DNA from 3 places in the Bacillus sp. ISL-77 genome. Region 1 is predicted to be linked to each of the others. Evidence: riboswitches for the same ligand, from Rfam matches in the RefSeq annotation. Region 1 holds a riboswitch; each other region holds the start of a gene.

The links. Region 1 has a riboswitch for S-adenosylmethionine ahead of J7E77_RS22110 (homoserine dehydrogenase). Riboswitches for the same ligand answer to the same signal wherever they lie in the genome.
Region 2: it holds a riboswitch for S-adenosylmethionine, as region 1 does, so the genes downstream of both, J7E77_RS15935 (O-acetylhomoserine aminocarboxypropyltransferase/cysteine synthase family protein) here and J7E77_RS22110 (homoserine dehydrogenase) in region 1, are expected to answer to the same signal.
Region 3: it holds a riboswitch for S-adenosylmethionine, as region 1 does, so the genes downstream of both, mtnK (S-methyl-5-thioribose kinase) here and J7E77_RS22110 (homoserine dehydrogenase) in region 1, are expected to answer to the same signal.

Annotation. Positions count from the first base shown of each region.
Region 1 covers NZ_JAGGQY010000053.1:26,896-34,150, reverse strand. Annotated here, with positions in the region: gene J7E77_RS22135 (argininosuccinate synthase) at 93-1,304, shown strand; gene argH (argininosuccinate lyase) at 1,366-2,742, shown strand; gene J7E77_RS22125 (carbon-nitrogen hydrolase family protein) at 2,861-3,721, shown strand; gene J7E77_RS22120 (GNAT family N-acetyltransferase) at 3,742-4,404, shown strand; gene J7E77_RS22115 (GNAT family N-acetyltransferase) at 4,424-5,095, shown strand; SAM riboswitch class I at 5,187-5,298, shown strand; gene J7E77_RS22110 (homoserine dehydrogenase) at 5,403-6,641, shown strand; gene J7E77_RS22105 (glycosyltransferase) at 6,910-7,255, shown strand, end outside.
Region 2 covers NZ_JAGGQY010000037.1:202,451-205,755, forward strand. Annotated here, with positions in the region: gene J7E77_RS15925 (nuclease-related domain-containing protein) at 149-1,054, opposite strand; gene J7E77_RS15930 (SCP2 sterol-binding domain-containing protein) at 1,293-1,652, shown strand; SAM riboswitch class I at 1,732-1,842, shown strand; gene J7E77_RS15935 (O-acetylhomoserine aminocarboxypropyltransferase/cysteine synthase family protein) at 1,908-3,224, shown strand.
Region 3 covers NZ_JAGGQY010000032.1:51,480-58,734, reverse strand. Annotated here, with positions in the region: gene J7E77_RS12430 (2-oxoacid:acceptor oxidoreductase family protein) at 123-1,136, shown strand; gene J7E77_RS12425 (thiamine pyrophosphate-dependent enzyme) at 1,136-3,430, shown strand; gene mtnK (S-methyl-5-thioribose kinase) at 3,635-4,819, opposite strand; SAM riboswitch class I at 4,923-5,074, opposite strand; gene J7E77_RS12415 (carbon-nitrogen family hydrolase) at 5,143-5,928, opposite strand; gene J7E77_RS12410 (pyridoxal phosphate-dependent aminotransferase) at 6,047-7,222, shown strand.

The DNA of each region.
Region 1 (7,255 bases):
GTTTCCTTTTTCATGAGATTTGTTGTATAATAATTCTATCGGTTGAATAAAAATACACATAATACACATACAGTAAGAGGAGAATAATAACAATGACAAAAGAAAAAATCATTTTAGCCTACTCAGGCGGTTTAGATACATCAGTTTCAGTAAAATGGATTCAAGAAAAATATGGCTACGATGTAATTGCATTAGGTCTAGATGTCGGTGAAGGAAAAGACTTAGAAGCCATCAAAAATAAGGCACTGAATGTCGGAGCCATTAAAGCCTATATGATCGATGCTAAAGAATTATTAGCAAAGGAATATATTTTACCAGCATTAAAAGCAAATTGCTTATATGAAGGAAAATATCCATTATCTTCAGCTTTATCCAGACCGCTTATATCAAAATTATTAGTAGAAGTAGCTGAAAAAGAGGGCGCCACTGCTGTTGCTCATGGCTGCACAGGTAAAGGAAATGACCAAGTACGTTTTGAAGTTTCCATCCAAGCATTGAACCCAAGTTTAAAAGTTGTTGCCCCTGTTCGTGAATGGGGAATGACACGTGACGAAGAAATCAAATATGCTGAGGAGAACGGAATTCCAATCCCAGTCGATTTAGATAATCCATTTTCAATTGATGCCAATATCTGGGGACGTGCTTGTGAGGCCGGAGTTCTAGAGGATCCATGGGCTGAGGCGCCAGAAGCAGCCTTTGATTGGACGAATCCAATAGAACTTACACCAGATGCAGCGGAGTATGTTGAAATTGAATTTGAACAGGGGGTACCTGTTGCTGTTAACGGTGAGAAACTCCCACTTGTTCAATTAATTGAAACCTTAAATGAGCTTGGCGGCAAGCACGGTGTTGGCCGTATTGATCATATTGAAAATAGATTAGTAGGAATTAAATCTCGTGAAGTGTACGAAAATCCTGCTGCGCTAATTTTAATCAATGCCCATAAAGAATTAGAGTTTTTAACTCTAACTCGTGAGGTTACCCAATTTAAGACACAAGTTGAACAGCAAATGGCTAAGATCATTTACGAAGGACTTTGGTATTCTCCGATAAAACCAGCACTTGATGCATTTATTAATGAAACTCAAAAGAACGTTTCTGGAACAATTCGTGTCAAGCTTCATAAAGGTAATCATACGGTTGTGGGCAGAAAGTCTCCTTACAGCTTATACAACGAGGAACTAGCAACGTATTCAAAAGGTGATGCGTTTGATCATAATGCCGCAGTAGGATTTATTAAGATTTGGGGTCTGCCAACAAAGGTCTATTCAGAAGTGAATAAAAAGGAATCAATTTTAAAATAATTCGGATTGCCCTCGAATCCTTTTTCGAGGGCTGTCTTGTTAGGTTAAGGGGGAGCAATCAATGTCTAAGTTATGGGGCGGCCGTTTTACGAAAGAAACGAATAAGCTAGTTGAGGAATTTACAGCCTCAATTACTTTTGATCAAAAGCTAGCCAAGGAGGATATCGCAGGAAGTCTTGCCCATGTGCAAATGCTGGGTGAGTGCGGTATTATTCCAATGGAGGATGCTATAAAGATTAAGGACGGACTACTCTCCATCAAGAAAATGGTCGACGATAACGCGGTAGAGTTTTTAGTTGAAGATGAAGATATCCATATGAATATTGAGAAGTTATTAATAGAAAAAATTGGTCCGGTGGGAGGAAAGCTCCATACAGGGAGAAGCCGTAATGATCAGGTGGCCACCGACATGCATCTATACTTAAGAACGAAAACAACTGAGCTGATTAAATTAATAGAAGATGTCCAGCAGGCATTAATTGAGCAGGCGAAAGAGAATGTCCAAACGCTAATTCCTGGATATACTCACCTGCAGCGTGCCCAGCCTGTATCCTTTGCCCATCATTTAATGGCTTATTTTTGGATGTTTGAACGTGATAAAGAGAGATTGATTGATAGTTTGAAGCGTATCAATTGGTTACCTCTTGGTTCAGGGGCATTGGCAGGAACGACGTTTCCGATCAATCGTGAACGTGTCGCGGAACTGTTGGGGTTTGAAACGGTTTATCCTAATAGTATGGATGCTGTCAGTGATCGCGACTTTATCCTTGAGTTTTTATCGATTGGTTCCATAATCATGACCCATATTTCCAGATTATCCGAAGAGCTTGTCATTTGGTCGAGTCAGGAGTTTCAGTTCGTCGAGTTGGATGATTCGTTTTGCACAGGTTCAAGTATTATGCCGCAAAAGAAAAATCCAGACGTACCTGAGCTGCTACGTGGAAAAACCGGACGGACATATGGTAATTTAATCGGACTGCTCACCGTTCTTAAAGGTCTGCCACTCGCCTATAACAAAGATTTACAGGAAGATAAGGAAGGCATGTTTGATACGGTTGAAACGCTTGAAGGTTCCTTAATGTTATTAGCACCAATGATTGAAACGATGACAGTAAATAAAGACGTGATGCGTAAGGCCATTAACAATGACTTTTCTAATGCCACAGATATTGCTGATTACTTGGTAAGAAAAGGTCTGCCTTTCCGTGATGCACATGAAGTTATTGGAAAAATTGTTTTATATGCGATTCAGTCTAACAAATTTTTGCTTGATTTGAGCTTCGAAGAATATCAAGGCTTTAGTCCATTATTTGAGGAAGATATTTATGTTGTATTAGCTCCTGAGCATGTTGTTGGTGTCCGAAATAGCTTTGGGGGAACGGCTCCAGAGCAAGTGGAAAAGCAAATCCAGTTAGCTGAGGGAAAACTGCAGCGATAAATATGAAATTTTGAAAGCCTGCCAACTGGCAGGCTTTTAGTCTTTAAAATTTGTATTAAAAACTAAAATATTAGATAATTTTCCCATGAGAATTTTTACAAATGACAGGAGGAAAATGATGAAAATTCGTGTGTCTGCCGTGCAGTACCATTTACATACGATTCAATCCTTTGAGGAATTTGCTTCACAATGTGAGCACTACATAAAAACTGCTGAAGAATTTGGTGCAGAGTTTGTCCTCTTTCCAGAGTTCTTTACGACCCAGTTATTATCGATTGGTAATGGCCAAGGTCAAAGCCTAACAATCAATGATCTGCCAAGTTTTACCGAACAGTATCGAGAGTTGTTTTCTAATTTTGCCCAAAAAACGAACATTCATATTATTGCGGGAACGCAGGTAATTGAAAAGGATGGTAAGTTGTATAATACCGCCCATTTATTTTATCCAGATGGAAGAATTGGGGAGCAGGCCAAACTTCACATTACACCAACTGAAGTCCATGAATGGAATATGGCACCTGGGGATTCCTTTCAAATATTTGAAACAGAAAAAGGGAAAATTGCCCTCCTCACTTGTTATGATATTGAATTTCCAGAAATCGTACGCATGGCAAGGGCCAAAGGTGCGGATGTCATCTTCTGTCCATCCTGCACAGATGACCGTCATGGATTTCATCGAGTTCGGTATACCAGCCATGCTCGTGCAGTTGAAAACCAAGTATATGTGGTCTTAACGGGAACAGTGGGTACACTGCCAACTGTGGATTTTATGCGGGCTAATTTTGGCCAGGCCGCAATTATTACTCCAAATGATATACCATTTCCTCCAAAAGGCATTTTGGCTGAAGGGGAAATTAACGATGAAATGATCGTGACAGCTGACCTAGATTTAAATTTATTATCTGAAGTAAGGGAACGTGGTTCTGTTACAACCTGGCGTGATCGAAGGACCGATTTATATACAGATTGGGAAAAGTAAACTAAGGGGTGGGTGTTTCCTTGTACCGAAGTGAATTTTTTGTTTATGACCAAGATCGGCCTGTGCCGGTTATCATTCGCAATTATTCAAAACTGGATTTTGACAATCTTATCAAAATTCAATCTGAGTGCTTCCCACCTCCTTTTCCATCAGAATTATGGTGGAATAAAGAGCAATTAACAAACCATGTGACCTTGTTTCCAGAAGGTGCATTGTGTGTTGAAGTGGACGGTGAATTGGCTGGGTCACTTACCGGCTTAACTATCGACTTTGATCCAGACGATAAAAGTCATACATGGGAAGAAATCACAGACCATGGATACATACGCAACCATAATCCAAAGGGTAATACCTTGTATATCGTCGATATCAGTGTTCGTCCGAAGTACCGTAAACTAGGGTTAGGAAAATTGTTGATGCAGGCTATGTACCATGTTGTGATTGAAAAAAGTTTGGATCGATTACTAGGCGGCGGTAGAATGCCAGGATATTATAAAGCAGCTGATAGCTTGACACCTGAGCAATATTTAGCTGCGATAATTAAAGGGGATATACAGGATCCTGTCATCACTTTCTTGTTGCGCTGCAGCCGTGTGCCATTAGGAATTGTTGAAAACTATCTCGAGGATGAAGAATCCTACAATTATGCAACATTAATGGAATGGAAAAATCCTTTTAAATGAATGGGAGGCATGTATCTCAATGGAATATATTAGAATTACCAATATAGATGATCAGAATTTTAGAAGGCTTCATAACTTAATGGGAGAAATTTTTCCCCCAGAAGAAGTACTAGCATATGAGTTATGGAAAGAGCCATTAGAAGATCCGAGTATTCGCGTGTTTGTAGCAGTCGATGGCGATAAAGTCTTAGGTGCAACCGAATATCGTTATTATCCGGATTGGAATATTGCCATGACAGATTTTACGATCATCAGTCAACCTGGGCTAAGCCTTGGACGTTTTTTAGCTCAAAACCGGTTAAAGGATTTACAACAATTAGCTAAAGAAAATGGACAAGTGCTATTCGGCATGTTCGCAGAAATATATGATCCGTACCGGGTGGAAGATCACGAATTTGGTGGAGTAAGGGTTATGGATCCATATATCCGCCGCGAAGTTCTTTCCCATTTGGGCTATAAACGTATAGATTTTTCATATGTTCATCCTTCCTGGGAAAACAATGGGGAAGTTGTAACAGGGCTTGATTTATGTTTCATGCCATTAGCTGATGAACTTGACTCACTGCCAGCAAACCTTGTAAAGGATTTTCTAACCACCTATTATTCCATTCTTTCAAATAAACCGGAGGAGTGGTTAGAAATGATAGACCGTTTGGGGGACAAGGAAGAGGTATCCCTATTACCATTGTAAAAAAAGAAATTTCAAATAATATTGACAATTACAAAGGAATCAACTAGAATTCTTTTATATCTTGGATATTTAATGAAATAATTAAATAAAACTCTTATCCAGAGCGGCGGAGGGACTAGGCCCGATGAAGCCCGGCAACCATCAAGGTAATTCTTGAAAAGGTGCTAATTCCTGCAGGTTATTTTTAACCTGACAGATAAGAGGAGGAAATCTACCCTCTTCTTATGAAGAGGGTTTTTCTTATTTATATGATATTAAAATAAACAACCAATTGGTCATGTCTAATATTATTTAAGGGGTGGAATACATGTCTGTCATTAAAGTGGCAATTCTAGGTTTTGGTACAGTTGGGGAAGGTGTTTATAGAACAATACAATCCCACGCTGAGGAACTTACTAGTGTTTTAGGGAGAAAAGTAGAAGTGGCTGCAGTACTAATAAAAAATAAACAAAAAACCAGAGACATAAGGGAAGATGTTTTAATAACTACAGATTTTGCCGAAATTCTTAATCTACCTCAACTTGATGTTGTTGTCGAAGCAATCGTCGACAAAGAACAACCTTTTACTTTTTTAAAACAAGCTATACAAAGTGGTTGCCACATAATCACAGCGAATAAAGAAATGTTTGCACACCACGGGAATGAACTGCTCGAGTTAGCTGAGAATTATAATGTTTCGGTGGGTTATGAAGCAACAGTTGCGGGTGGTATTCCGGTTATTCAAACCTTAAGGCAGTTATTAAATGTTAACCGAGTTCGTCACATCCAAGGAATTCTTAATGGGACATCGAATTTTATACTAACGGAAATGCGCGAGAAGAAGCAGTCATTTGCTGATGCCCTCATTTTAGCGCAAGAGAAGGGGTATGCTGAAGTGGATCCAACCAACGATGTGGAGGGATTTGATGCTTTTTATAAAACAATGATTCTCAGCAGAATTGCTTTTGGAGAACAACCCAATTGGAAGAATGTCGAGCGTGCGGGCATTACCTCGATTACAAGAGAGTTAATTGAAACAGCAGAAAAGATGGGATTAAGGTTTAAGCATATTGCAAGTATTAGTAAGACAGGTAGTCAAATTAACGCAGAGGTTAAACCAGTCCTTGTTGGGAAATCTCATCCTTTTTATTCTATTGAAGGCGTAGAAAATGCTGTAAATATTCACTCTGATATTGTTGGTAGTATTACTTTGCAAGGACCAGGAGCTGGGATGTATCCTACTGCAAGTGCTGTTATTGAAGATTTGGTCTATGTCTGTCAAAATCGGTCGTCAAATAAGAATATCACAAAAACAACAGCAGCATGTGATGGAGAGAAAAAAGGGAACGAAAAAGAATTATGGTTAATTCAAGGTCTCTCAAAGAATTATAATAACCCTTTGATTACATGGGTAGCTCAAGCTTCTGATGAGATAGCAATTATCCAGGCGACTAGGGAAGAATTAGAACAGTTAATTAATCAGCAGAAGGCGTCTTGTTACTTTCAAATAATAGGGGAGTATGAAACAGAAAGTAAGAATAAAGAAGTAACTTTAGCTTACCTCTAGGTTAAAAGATGTAACTAGCATTTGTTCCCGTAAAAAAGAGCTTTCAAGGGGCTGTTGACAAATTGTCAACAGCCCCTTGGAGCTCTTTTTTTGTTTTAACAATTTCTACTCTCTTATGTGTAGGGGATATATTAATATCTTAAAAAAAAGCAAACCAAACACCCTAAAACTGGGGATAAGTCTAGTCAAAATCAAATAGTATTCATATTGTGTAAAAGCTCGATCAAATGGACTAGTTATTCATAAAAGTAAATTGAAGAGGTGCGTCATGTTAGGGAATAGCTTAAATGGACGTTTATTAACGAATCTGAAAAATACATTCACCTATGAGTTTTGGGTATTGCCTGAAAGCGTTCATCTTATCGATAAACAATCACGCGATAAGCCGGCAAATGTAAATGGAAAAAATTATATCATTGGACCTGGATATGGGGTGTCCGATAATGATGCAGGGGTTAGTGTTTCAGTTGGACTAAATGGAATTACGATCTATGAACATGCCAAGAAAAATATATATGCGGTGTTAGTCTATGAAGCAATAATTAATGATCTTATTCATATTGCTGTTGTCTATGATGATAGAGAGCCGCAGCTATACATTAATGGTAAGTTTG
Region 2 (3,305 bases), on a different contig from region 1:
CAAAACGCATAGAGAAACGAAGGGAAGTGTCCTCAATAGAGTATCTTACGGAAAAATCCTGTGGAAAAGCCAAGGGAAGTGCCCGCAATAGGGTCTCTCTTCCGGAAACCCGACGAGAAACCATGGAAATTTCTATATACTTACAAAATCACTGATAATAAGTCCATTGCCCAACCCCTACAGAAGTAAGGTTACTCCTCAGTATCCTTGTTATTCTTTTTTTACAGTCAATCACGCTACACCATTCATGAACTAGATTTGTTGTAATTTTTATATCAGGAAAAAGCAGCTTAATTTCCTCCACAACACGTAAAACGGCATGATCAATCACTTCGTGACAACCGCAATCCTCACACACAAGTTTATTATTTACAACAGTAGTCTTCAATGAGAGGCAGACCCGACAAATGTTACCTTTTTTTAATTTGCCGTAGTCATATGGAGGTAACCTATCATAAGGTAATTCAATTTGATGCATCGAAACCAGTTGGTCAGCTAGCCTTTTGTGCATACCATTTAATGTTGACGGTCTCCTATTTAAATTGTGCATAAAGCGAGGGAGCTGATTTGGATAGATAATGGGTTCATTAAGTGGGGCTTTATAACAGGTAAAATGGGGGTTGATAAAAACTACATAAGCCTCAATAGGGATTCGATACCCAAGGCTTTCTAACAGCTGGCGGAGTAGGGATTCACTTCGTTGTAGTTGGTGCAGGGGATTTTTGTATTCCTTTTTGGGTAGAGCATAGAATCGGTCACCTTCAAAGTAAAAATCACCTTCATAATTTTTTACTTCAAAAAGATAGAGTGGGTCTTGAATAATCATCACTGTATCAAGTTGGAATTTACCATTATTAGTTTCCAGTAACAGGTCGTTTAGAATATAACTTGGACACTGAAGCTTCTCTGTCAATGAGTCAAACATAACTTCACCTTCAAATCCTTTCACAAGGTTACGAAAGCGAATTTTATCCTTTTCAGCTAATTTCATTCGCGAGTTTAGAAATCTTAAAATTTTAATTTCATCTGATTCAATACGGTCTTTAAAACTCATAATCCACATCCTTTCGATTTCGAATCTAACTTCATTTTACAAAATGCTGCCCTTTAATCAGCAGTAATGTTTGAATAATTTTCAACACTTTTCAAAAAATTCTCTCCATCCGACATATTTCTCAGGAAATCTCCGTAAATCCCCTCCAAAAGGTTGATAATTGTCGACCACTTTAAAGAGGAATTCACGCCCCGTTCCTGTATATTTAATATAAGAGAGCAGACCGGAGTGGTGGATTATGATAGAGATGCTGAAAACCTTTCAATTAGCAATCAAACAGCAAAGGCATGTTCTGCCGTTACTAGAACATATCGATTTACGAGTGAATTTGGTTTGTGAACAAAAAACCATTCAGATTATCATAAAGAATGGAGAAATTTTCATACTTCATGATAGCGAAGAATCTCAAACGATATCCGAAATCCGTGGTGACCTGAACGCAATAAAGGAGCTGCTAGAAGGAAAGGAACGGTTAAGAGTCCTTGAACGAAACGGCCAATTACGTATTTCCGCTCCAATTCGTACCACATTATTACTAGAATCTGTCTTCTATTTGACAAAGGCACAGGAAAATTTTCCAAAAATAACAAATTTCTAATCAGAGCTATTGACTCGGAATTAAACTTACTGTAAAATTTTAGGTAAATAATCAAATAATAAAGACAATTCAATAAACATTCTTATCGAGAGTGGCGGAGGGACTGGCCCTTTGAAGCCCAGCAACCGGTTTATAACACAATCACACGGTGCTAAATCCAGCAGAGCAGCGATGCTCTGAGAGATGAGGAGAGAGACCCCCTCTTCTTTGAAGCGGGGGTTTTGTTTGTTGAATTGCAAAAAAGGAGGAAGTAGTATGGGTGAAAATCAAAAAAAGTATCGTTTTGAAACATTGAGTGTTCATGGTGGATTGTCTCCGGATCCGGTAACGGGGGCTCGTGCCGTTCCGATTTATCAAAACAACGCCTATCAATTTAAGAATACAGAGCATGCGGCAAACCTATTTAGCTTAGCGGAACCTGGGTACATATACACACGCATTCACAACCCTACTACTACCGTTTTTGAAGAAAGATTAGCATTATTGGAAGGCGGCGTTGGTGCCCTAGCAGTTGCTAGCGGTATGGCAGCGATTACCCTCGCCATTTTAAATATTGCTGAAGCTGGCGATGAAATCGTATCGGCATCAAATCTCTATGGCGGAACATATAATCTTTTTGCAGTGACGCTTCCAAAATACGGGATTAAAGTGAAATTTGTTGACCCTGAAAATCCGGAAAACTTCCGTGCGGCTATTACCGACAAAACAAAGGCTGTTTTTGCTGAAACGATTGGTAACCCAAGCCTTCGTGTACTTGATATTGAAAAAGTCGCCGATATTGCCCATGCAGCAGGTGTTCCATTAATTATTGATAACACCTTTGCCACTCCATATCTGTGCCGGCCAATTGAATATGGTGCCGATATTGTGATTCATTCAGCCACCAAATGGCTCTTAGGAAATGGAACAACTACAGGTGGAGTTATTGTCGATGGTGGGAAGTTCGATTGGAATTCGCCGCGATTCCCTGGTTTTACAACCCCAGATGCCAGCTACCATGACCTGGTTTATGCCGAAGCCCTAGGTGCTGTCGCTTATATTATCAAAGCACGTGTCCAATTGCTGCGTGACTTAGGACCGGCGTTAAGTCCGCAAAATTCCTTCCAGTTTATCCTTGGTCTTGAAACACTGCATGTTCGAATGAAGGAGCATGTGGCTAATACAAAAGAAGTGGTGGAATATCTAACCAATCACCCTGCTGTGGAATGGGTATCTTATCCAGGACACCCATCCCACCCAGATTATGAATTAGCCAAAAAGTACTTGCCAAAAGGTGCAGGTTCCATGGTTGTTTTCGGGATTAAAGGCGGTAAAGAAGCAGGAGCCAAATTAATCGATTCGAGTACTCTATGGGCGCATGTTGCAAACGTTGGCGATGCAAAAAGTTTAATTATTCACCCAGCAAGCACCACCCATCAGCAATTAGATGCTGATGGCCTGAATGCTGCAGGTGTAACAGAGGATTTGATTCGCCTTTCAATCGGTATCGAGAATGTTGAGGATTTAATCGAAGATCTCGAATCAGCTATTTTGGCTGCTACTGGTGTAATCTCATTAAAGATAAATGCATAAAAGTTACCAAAACTTATTTTTCCGAGTATGAAGTTATTTTCATTGACACCCCTTTTTATCCATGATACGATAACTTTCGTA
Region 3 (7,255 bases), on a different contig from region 1:
ATCGTTATGTTTGACTTTTATCACAGCTTAATAAAAATAGTTGTCTTACAATAGTTTTTGGGAAGTTAAATTTTTATGTCTATTTCGTGTTATTTTATTGAACGAAGTTAGGGAGGGACATTATGTCTATTTTACCGAAAAAAAATGAATTAGGATTTTTTGAAATCCGTCTTGAATCAATTGGGGGGCTGGGAGCTAACCTTGCTGGAAAAATGTTAGCGGAGGCTGGTGTTTTAAGTCTTGGCTTGAAAGGATCCAATTTTTCATCCTACGGCTCTGAGAAAAAAGGGTCTCCAGTAAAGAGTTTCATTCGCTTTTGTGAATCAGATGTAGAAATTAGAGATCATAGTCCAATTGAACAACCACATATTGTTGGTGTTTTCCATGAAGCCTTATATAGAACGGTTGATGTTGTTAGCGGTTTGAATGCTGATAGTATAGTCTTAGTAAATACAGCAAGGGATTTTGATGAAGTTAAAACGGATTTACAATTAGATTATGGTACACTAGCGATTGTTGATGCCCTACAGATAGCCGTAGAGGAAAAAACTAAAGTAAATACGGCAATGCTAGGAGCATTATATCGTATTTGTGATTTTCTAGATCCTGAATCCATGAGAGACGTGATTCGGAAAACGTTTACGAAGAAATACCCGCATCTTGTTGAACCAAATATCCGCACTTTTGACCGCGGTTATAATGAGGTTCAATTTAAAACATATGAAGTGCCAGAAGGGGCTGAAGGAAAAGCCTTCACACGCCCACTTCCACAGCTTGGATACATGACTCAGGAAATCGGTGGTGTCATGGTTTCTCAAGCAAATAGTATTTTAAAAGATTTAAGTGGTTCACGCCAAGGATTCCTTCCGGAGTTCCAACAAGACAAATGTATTCACTGTGCTGCATGTGACAACGTTTGTCCTGACTTTTGCTTCGTTTGGGAAGAAGGAGAAGATAAGCGTGGAAGAAAACAAATGTTCCTTCAAGGTATTGATTACCAATACTGTAAAGGCTGCCTGAAATGCGTGGAAGCATGCCCAACCGACGCACTCGGTGATCTTCGTGAAATGCTTGGGTATGCAGATAATAACCGCGTAAAGCAAAACTTTCCTTATATTGCAGGAGGAATCCAATAATGGCTATTTTAGAAGATAAATTAACAACAAAAGGTGTAGCAGAACAAATTTCTACTTTTGAATCTGGAAATGAAATGGCTGCTATGGCGGCAGCACAAATCAATTATCATATTATGGGATATTTCCCAATTACACCTTCAACCGAGGTTGCTCAATTTTTAGATCAAATGAAAACGTGCGGGGAGCATGATATTAAACTGATTCCTGCCGATGGCGAGCACGGTTCAGCAGGTATTTGCTACGGTGCTGCGGCAACTGGTGCACGTGTTATCAATGCAACCAGTGCAAATGGATTCTTATATATGCTTGAACAAATGCCTGTCCAATCAGGGACTCGTTTTCCAATGGTTATGAATCTAGTTACTCGTGCCGTCAGTGGTCCGCTCGATATTCGTGGCGATCACTCGGATCTCTATTATGCATTAAATACAGGCTGGGTAATCTTAACAGCAAAAACACCGCAAGCTGTATATGATATGAATATTATGGCGCTTAAAATTGCCGAACATTCAAAGGTTCGCTTACCAGTTATTGTTGCTTATGATGGCTTCTTTACATCCCACCAAAAGCGTCGAGTGGAATTCTTTAAGGACCGTAGTGTTGTACAGCAATTTGTAGGTGAATGTCCAACCGATTACAACTTTGTTAGAGACTTGAGGAAGCCAGTAACGATTGGTGCTCATATGAGTGGTGATGATTTCATTAACAATCACTACCAACAATCAGAAGCAATGTACAATGCTGGTGAGGTATTTAAGGAAGTGGCTGCGGAATATGCTAAGCTTTCTGGAAGAGAATATCCAGTTCTAGATTTATATAAAATGGAAGATGCTGATGTAGCATTATTCCTATTAAACTCTGCGGCAGAATCTGCTAAAGATGTAGTGGATCAACTTCGTGCAAAAGAGATTAAAGCAGGTGTAATTAGCCCGAATATTATCCGTCCATTCCCTGCAAAGGAAATTCGTGAAGCCCTAAAGAATGTAAAATCATTATTAGTTGGGGAACGTGCGGATTCTTACGGAGCAAATGGTCCTAACCTTACACATGAAGTGAAATCTGCACTACAAGATGACAAAGACAACAAGACGATCGTGTTAAGCCGCGTATTTGGTCTCGGCGGTAAGGATTTCTATGCAACTGATGCACAGGCTTTCTTTGATATGGCACTTGATGCAAAGGAAAAAGGCTATGCTGAAAAGCCATTTGATTACTATGGTCATATTCCAGGTAATCCTGAAAAAATCCTTAAGCCTGTTATTTTGCCACAGCACGGGGATGTTTTTAAAACAGGGTTAATTGATGTGAAAATGGATGAAGAAACCAATAAATTAAAGGTGAAAATCCCGCCGTTACGTGCTTTAACTGGTAAACCGAAACGGATTGCCTCCGGTCACGGGGCATGTCCAGGGTGCGGAATTTTTGCTGGACTCGAGTTATTCTTTAAAGGGATTGAGGGAGACATTGTTACTCTATTCCAAACGGGATGCGCTTATGTAACAACAACATCTTATCCTAGCACCTCCCATAAGCAAACGATGATGCACAATTTGTTCCAAAACGGTGCCGCAACGCTTTCAGGTACTGTTGAAGCATTCATGGAATTAAAACGTCGCGGCGAAATTGAAGTATCGGATGACGCCACATTTGTTATGATTACTGGTGATGGTGGTATGGATATTGGTATGGGTTCAGCGATTGGTACTGCTCTTCGCGGACATAAACTGATTATGCTTGAATATGATAATGAGGGCTACATGAATACAGGCTCACAAATGTCTTATTCAACACCACTGGGTCATATGACAAGTACATCGGGAGTTGGAAAAGCACAGCGAGGAAAAGCCTTCCACCATAAGGATACTCCGCAAATTATGGCTGCTACTAATATTCCTTATGTGTTTACCGGTTCGGAAGCCTTTCCACAGGACTTAGTTAAAAAAGGTGCAAAAGCACAATGGTACGCACAAAATGTTGGAACAGTATATGGAAAACTTCTCATCACATGCCCACTAAACTGGAAATCTGATGACCGTTTTGGTGCAAAAATTATCGAAGCTGCTGTAGATTCTTGCTTCTTCCCGCTATATGAAGTAGAACAAGGTGTTACAACCATAACTTACAATCCAGAAGAGAAGAACAAACGAATTCCACTTTCTGATTGGTTAAAATATATGGGGAAAACAAAACACCTACTTAAAGATGAAAACAAGCCAATGCTAGAAGAATTTGAAGCAGAAGTTGAGAAAAGATGGCAAAGACTCAAAGCAAAGAATGAAAATCCTATGCTGTAAAAAAAAGCAAATCAAAAAAACACATCCTTTGGGAAGTGTCAGATTGTCGAGAAAGGGTATTTTTTCTCGGCAATTTTTTATTTTGTCTGAGTCTAACCTACCTATTTTTCATTAAATATTTGTGCCTGCTAATTGACCTGTTGAAAAACCAATATATTTTAACTTGACTAGAAAAGCAATCCGAGTTGGATTGCTTTTTCTATATTAAAGTGTTTCTTTTACAGTTGCTATGAAAGCAGTAAGATTTTTGATTTCTTTTCGTTGTTTGATTAGGACTTTCCCAAGACCTAGTGTTTTCTGTTTTGCAGTGAATCTAGTTTGAGCATCCTCGATCCCATCTAAATCAGCAACATGAGCAAGACCAATTGTCCTTCTGATTAATTCGCAGCCGGCAAAGCCGATCGAGTCCTCAAAAAACTTAGTTAAATTATAGTTTAGAAAGGTAGAGGATTTAGCGTAATCGTCTTTATTCTCCGTATTCCATAATAGTGTAAATTGATCCTCAAATACACTCCATACCGTTTCAATATGATTGAGGAAAAGATCACGTTCTTCAACATTTGCTATTACCTGGAAGAGAAGATTTGCAATTACTTGGCCGATATCAAATCCAGCTGGTCCGTAGAAAGAAAATTCGGGATCGATTACTTTTGTTTCATAATTATCGGCAAAAACACTTCCGGTATGAAGATCACCATGGAGGAGAACTTCAGCCTCTGTTAAAAAGCATTTCTTCAAAATATTTACATGAAACTTTAGTTCATCATCCTGCCAAAGCTCTTCGACGACAGGACGCAGTCCTTCCTCGAAATCGTTGGTTTCTGCATCAATAAAAGGATCGGTGAAGATTAAATCTTCAGTTATTTTGCAAAGCTCGGGATTGATAAACTGTTGTACATATTCCTTTTTTACGGAAGGGGTTAATCCGTAATCAGAAGTGTAAAATAATGTTTTTGCAAGATATTCACCTAGATGCTTTGAAATTAATGGATAGGTTTCTCCTTTGATAAAGCCAGTTCTTGCGATTGAAAGATGGGAAAGGTCCTCCATTACGGTTACAGCTAGGACATCATCTGTGAAAAAAACTTGGGGCACATAATCTGGAGCAATCTGTCCGAAAATTTTTAAGGCATCCGCTTCAATCTTTGCTCTTTTCAAAGTTAATGGCCAGCTTTCGCCAACTACCTTTGCATAAGGGAGAGCTTGTTTGATAATAACACTTTTTCCATCTAATTCTTCAACAATATGAAAGACTAGATTGAGATTCCCATCGCCAATCTCCTTGCAGGAAAGTTTTGCATGCTGGTCAAAAATTTTCAATTCAAGTGCCAGTTCAACTGCACTCTCGTTTGTTAAAGGCTGGTATGTTTTTTGTTTTAGTAGACTCATTATGGTTCCTCCTCGTTTTTGGGAGGCTTAATTATGCACGCAGGCACTAAAAAAGCCTCTTTCTCATCTGAAAGAGGCTGATAGACAATATTGTCTGTCGCACCTCTTATCTCTCAGAAAGATAATCCTTCTGTTGGAATTAGCACCGTGCCTTAAAGGGGGATCCCCGGCGCAAAAAGCGCCCCATTTCAATGGGTTTCCGGTCGGTTGCTGGGCTTCAAAGGGCCAAATCCCTCAGCCAGCTCATGATAAGAGAAAATCTATTTAACTGGTAAAAATCATATCAGTAACAAAGAGAAAGTGTCAATATTTTTTGAAAATTATTATTTATAGAATTCTGGTTTTCTATCCGTGAAAATAGGAATTTGCTTACGGACCTCCTTGACTATGTCCATCTCAATTTCAGCCGATAGGATTTCTTCCTTCATTCCAGCCTCAGCAATAACCTCACCCCACGGGTCAATAATCATCGAGTGACCAGCAAAATGGTTATTCGGGTCATTTCCAGAACGGTTACAGGCAATTACATAACATTGATTTTCAATTGCTCTTGCAATTAAAAGGGCCCTCCAGTGGGACAATCTAGGTGCAGGCCATTCGGCCACAACAAACAGTGCTTCTGCACCTTCGGATGTGTGAGCGCGTATCCACTCTGGAAACCGGATATCATAACAGATAGCCCCAGCAAAATGGTGATTATCAAGTTGAAAAAGTCCCTTCTCGGCGCCAGGCTCTAAGAAAACATGCTCATTCATGAGTTTAAAAAGATGTAGTTTACTATACTGGTGTACAAGCGTGCCATCTTTATTGATGATGAGGAGAGTATTTTTTACTCCTGTTTCTTCACGGTTCGCAACTGAGCCGCCAACGAAATGAACCTGATTTTGTTGTGCTGCTTTTCTGAGAAATTCAATCGTTTGTACTGCTTTTGGGTCTGCAATTTCATTCAGGCGCGTCAAGTCATATCCCGTTGTCCATAGTTCCGGAAGGACAATGATATCGGGTTGTTCAGTCAGTGCATTTTCAATGAGTCTTTCGGCAGTTTGGTAGTTTTTATTGGGATCACCGAAGACGATATCCATTTGCAGACATGAAATTTTTAATTTCACGAATCTTCACCTCGTTTGAAATTTCGGAATTTTTTCTTTACAAGCCGTTATAAAAGTTATATCATTTGTGACTAGAATTTCACAATGATTCTTATAAAAAATTAAGCAGGTGAGAACAATGAAGCAATTTCCTCCATCAGAATTATTAACTAGTCTTCCGAAGCAATTTTTTGCTTCACTTGTTAAAAAAGTAGGGGAATATATTTCACAAGGGTTTGATGTGATTAATTTAGGGCAAGGCAACCCTGATCAGCCAACGCCTTCTCATATTGTTAAAAAACTTCAAGATGCAGCAGCGAATCCATTAAATCATAAATATTCTCCTTTTCAGGGACATCGTTATTTAAAACAGGCTGCCGCTGATTTTTATTTAAGAGAATATGGAGTGACCATTGATCCGGATAAAGAAGTGGCGATTTTGTTTGGGGGTAAAGCAGGACTTGTCGAAATTCCTCAATGCATATTAAATCCGGGGGATACCATCCTTGTACCTGACCCCGGTTACCCGGATTATTGGTCTGGGGTTGCTCTTGCAAAAGCTGAAATGGTTACGATGCCGTTACGAGAGGAAAATAACTTTCTACCGGATTATTGCGAACTGGATAAGTCTGTTTTATCAAAAGCAAAGTTAATGTTCCTCAATTATCCTAATAATCCAACAGGAGCTACAGCTACTCATGAATTATTTAATGAGACTATTAAGCTAGCTAGAGATCATGATATTTGTGTTGTTCATGATTTTGCCTATGGTGCTATTGGTTTCGATGGTGAAAAACCAATAAGTTTTATGCAGGTTGAAGGGGCTAAAGAGGTTGGGATAGAGATATATACTTTATCAAAAACCTTTAATATGGCAGGCTGGCGTGTTGGTTTTGCTGTTGGGAATGAGAGTGTGATTTCTAGCATTGAACTTTTACAGGACCATCTTTATGTTAGTTTATTTGGAGCTGTACAAGAGGCAGCGGCTGAGGCTTTAATGGGCCCTCAGGATTGTGTACGGGAACTAAACGATCTTTATGAGCGAAGACGTAATGTATTGATTGATGGGCTTCGTTCATTGGGATGGAAGGTCACCGCGCCAAAGGGTTCCTTTTTCGCGTGGCTCAAAGTTCCTGAGGGCAAAACATCTGAGGAATTTGCTAACATTTTACTCGAACAAGCACATATCATGGTTGCACCGGGAATTGGCTTTGGAGAATTTGGAGAAGGATATGTCCGTGTTGGGTTATTAACATCAGAACAACGATTAGCCGAAGCTGTTGAAAGAATTAGTCGTTTGGAAATATTCTGTTAAATCGATTGACATTTTATATTTTTCTTGAGATAA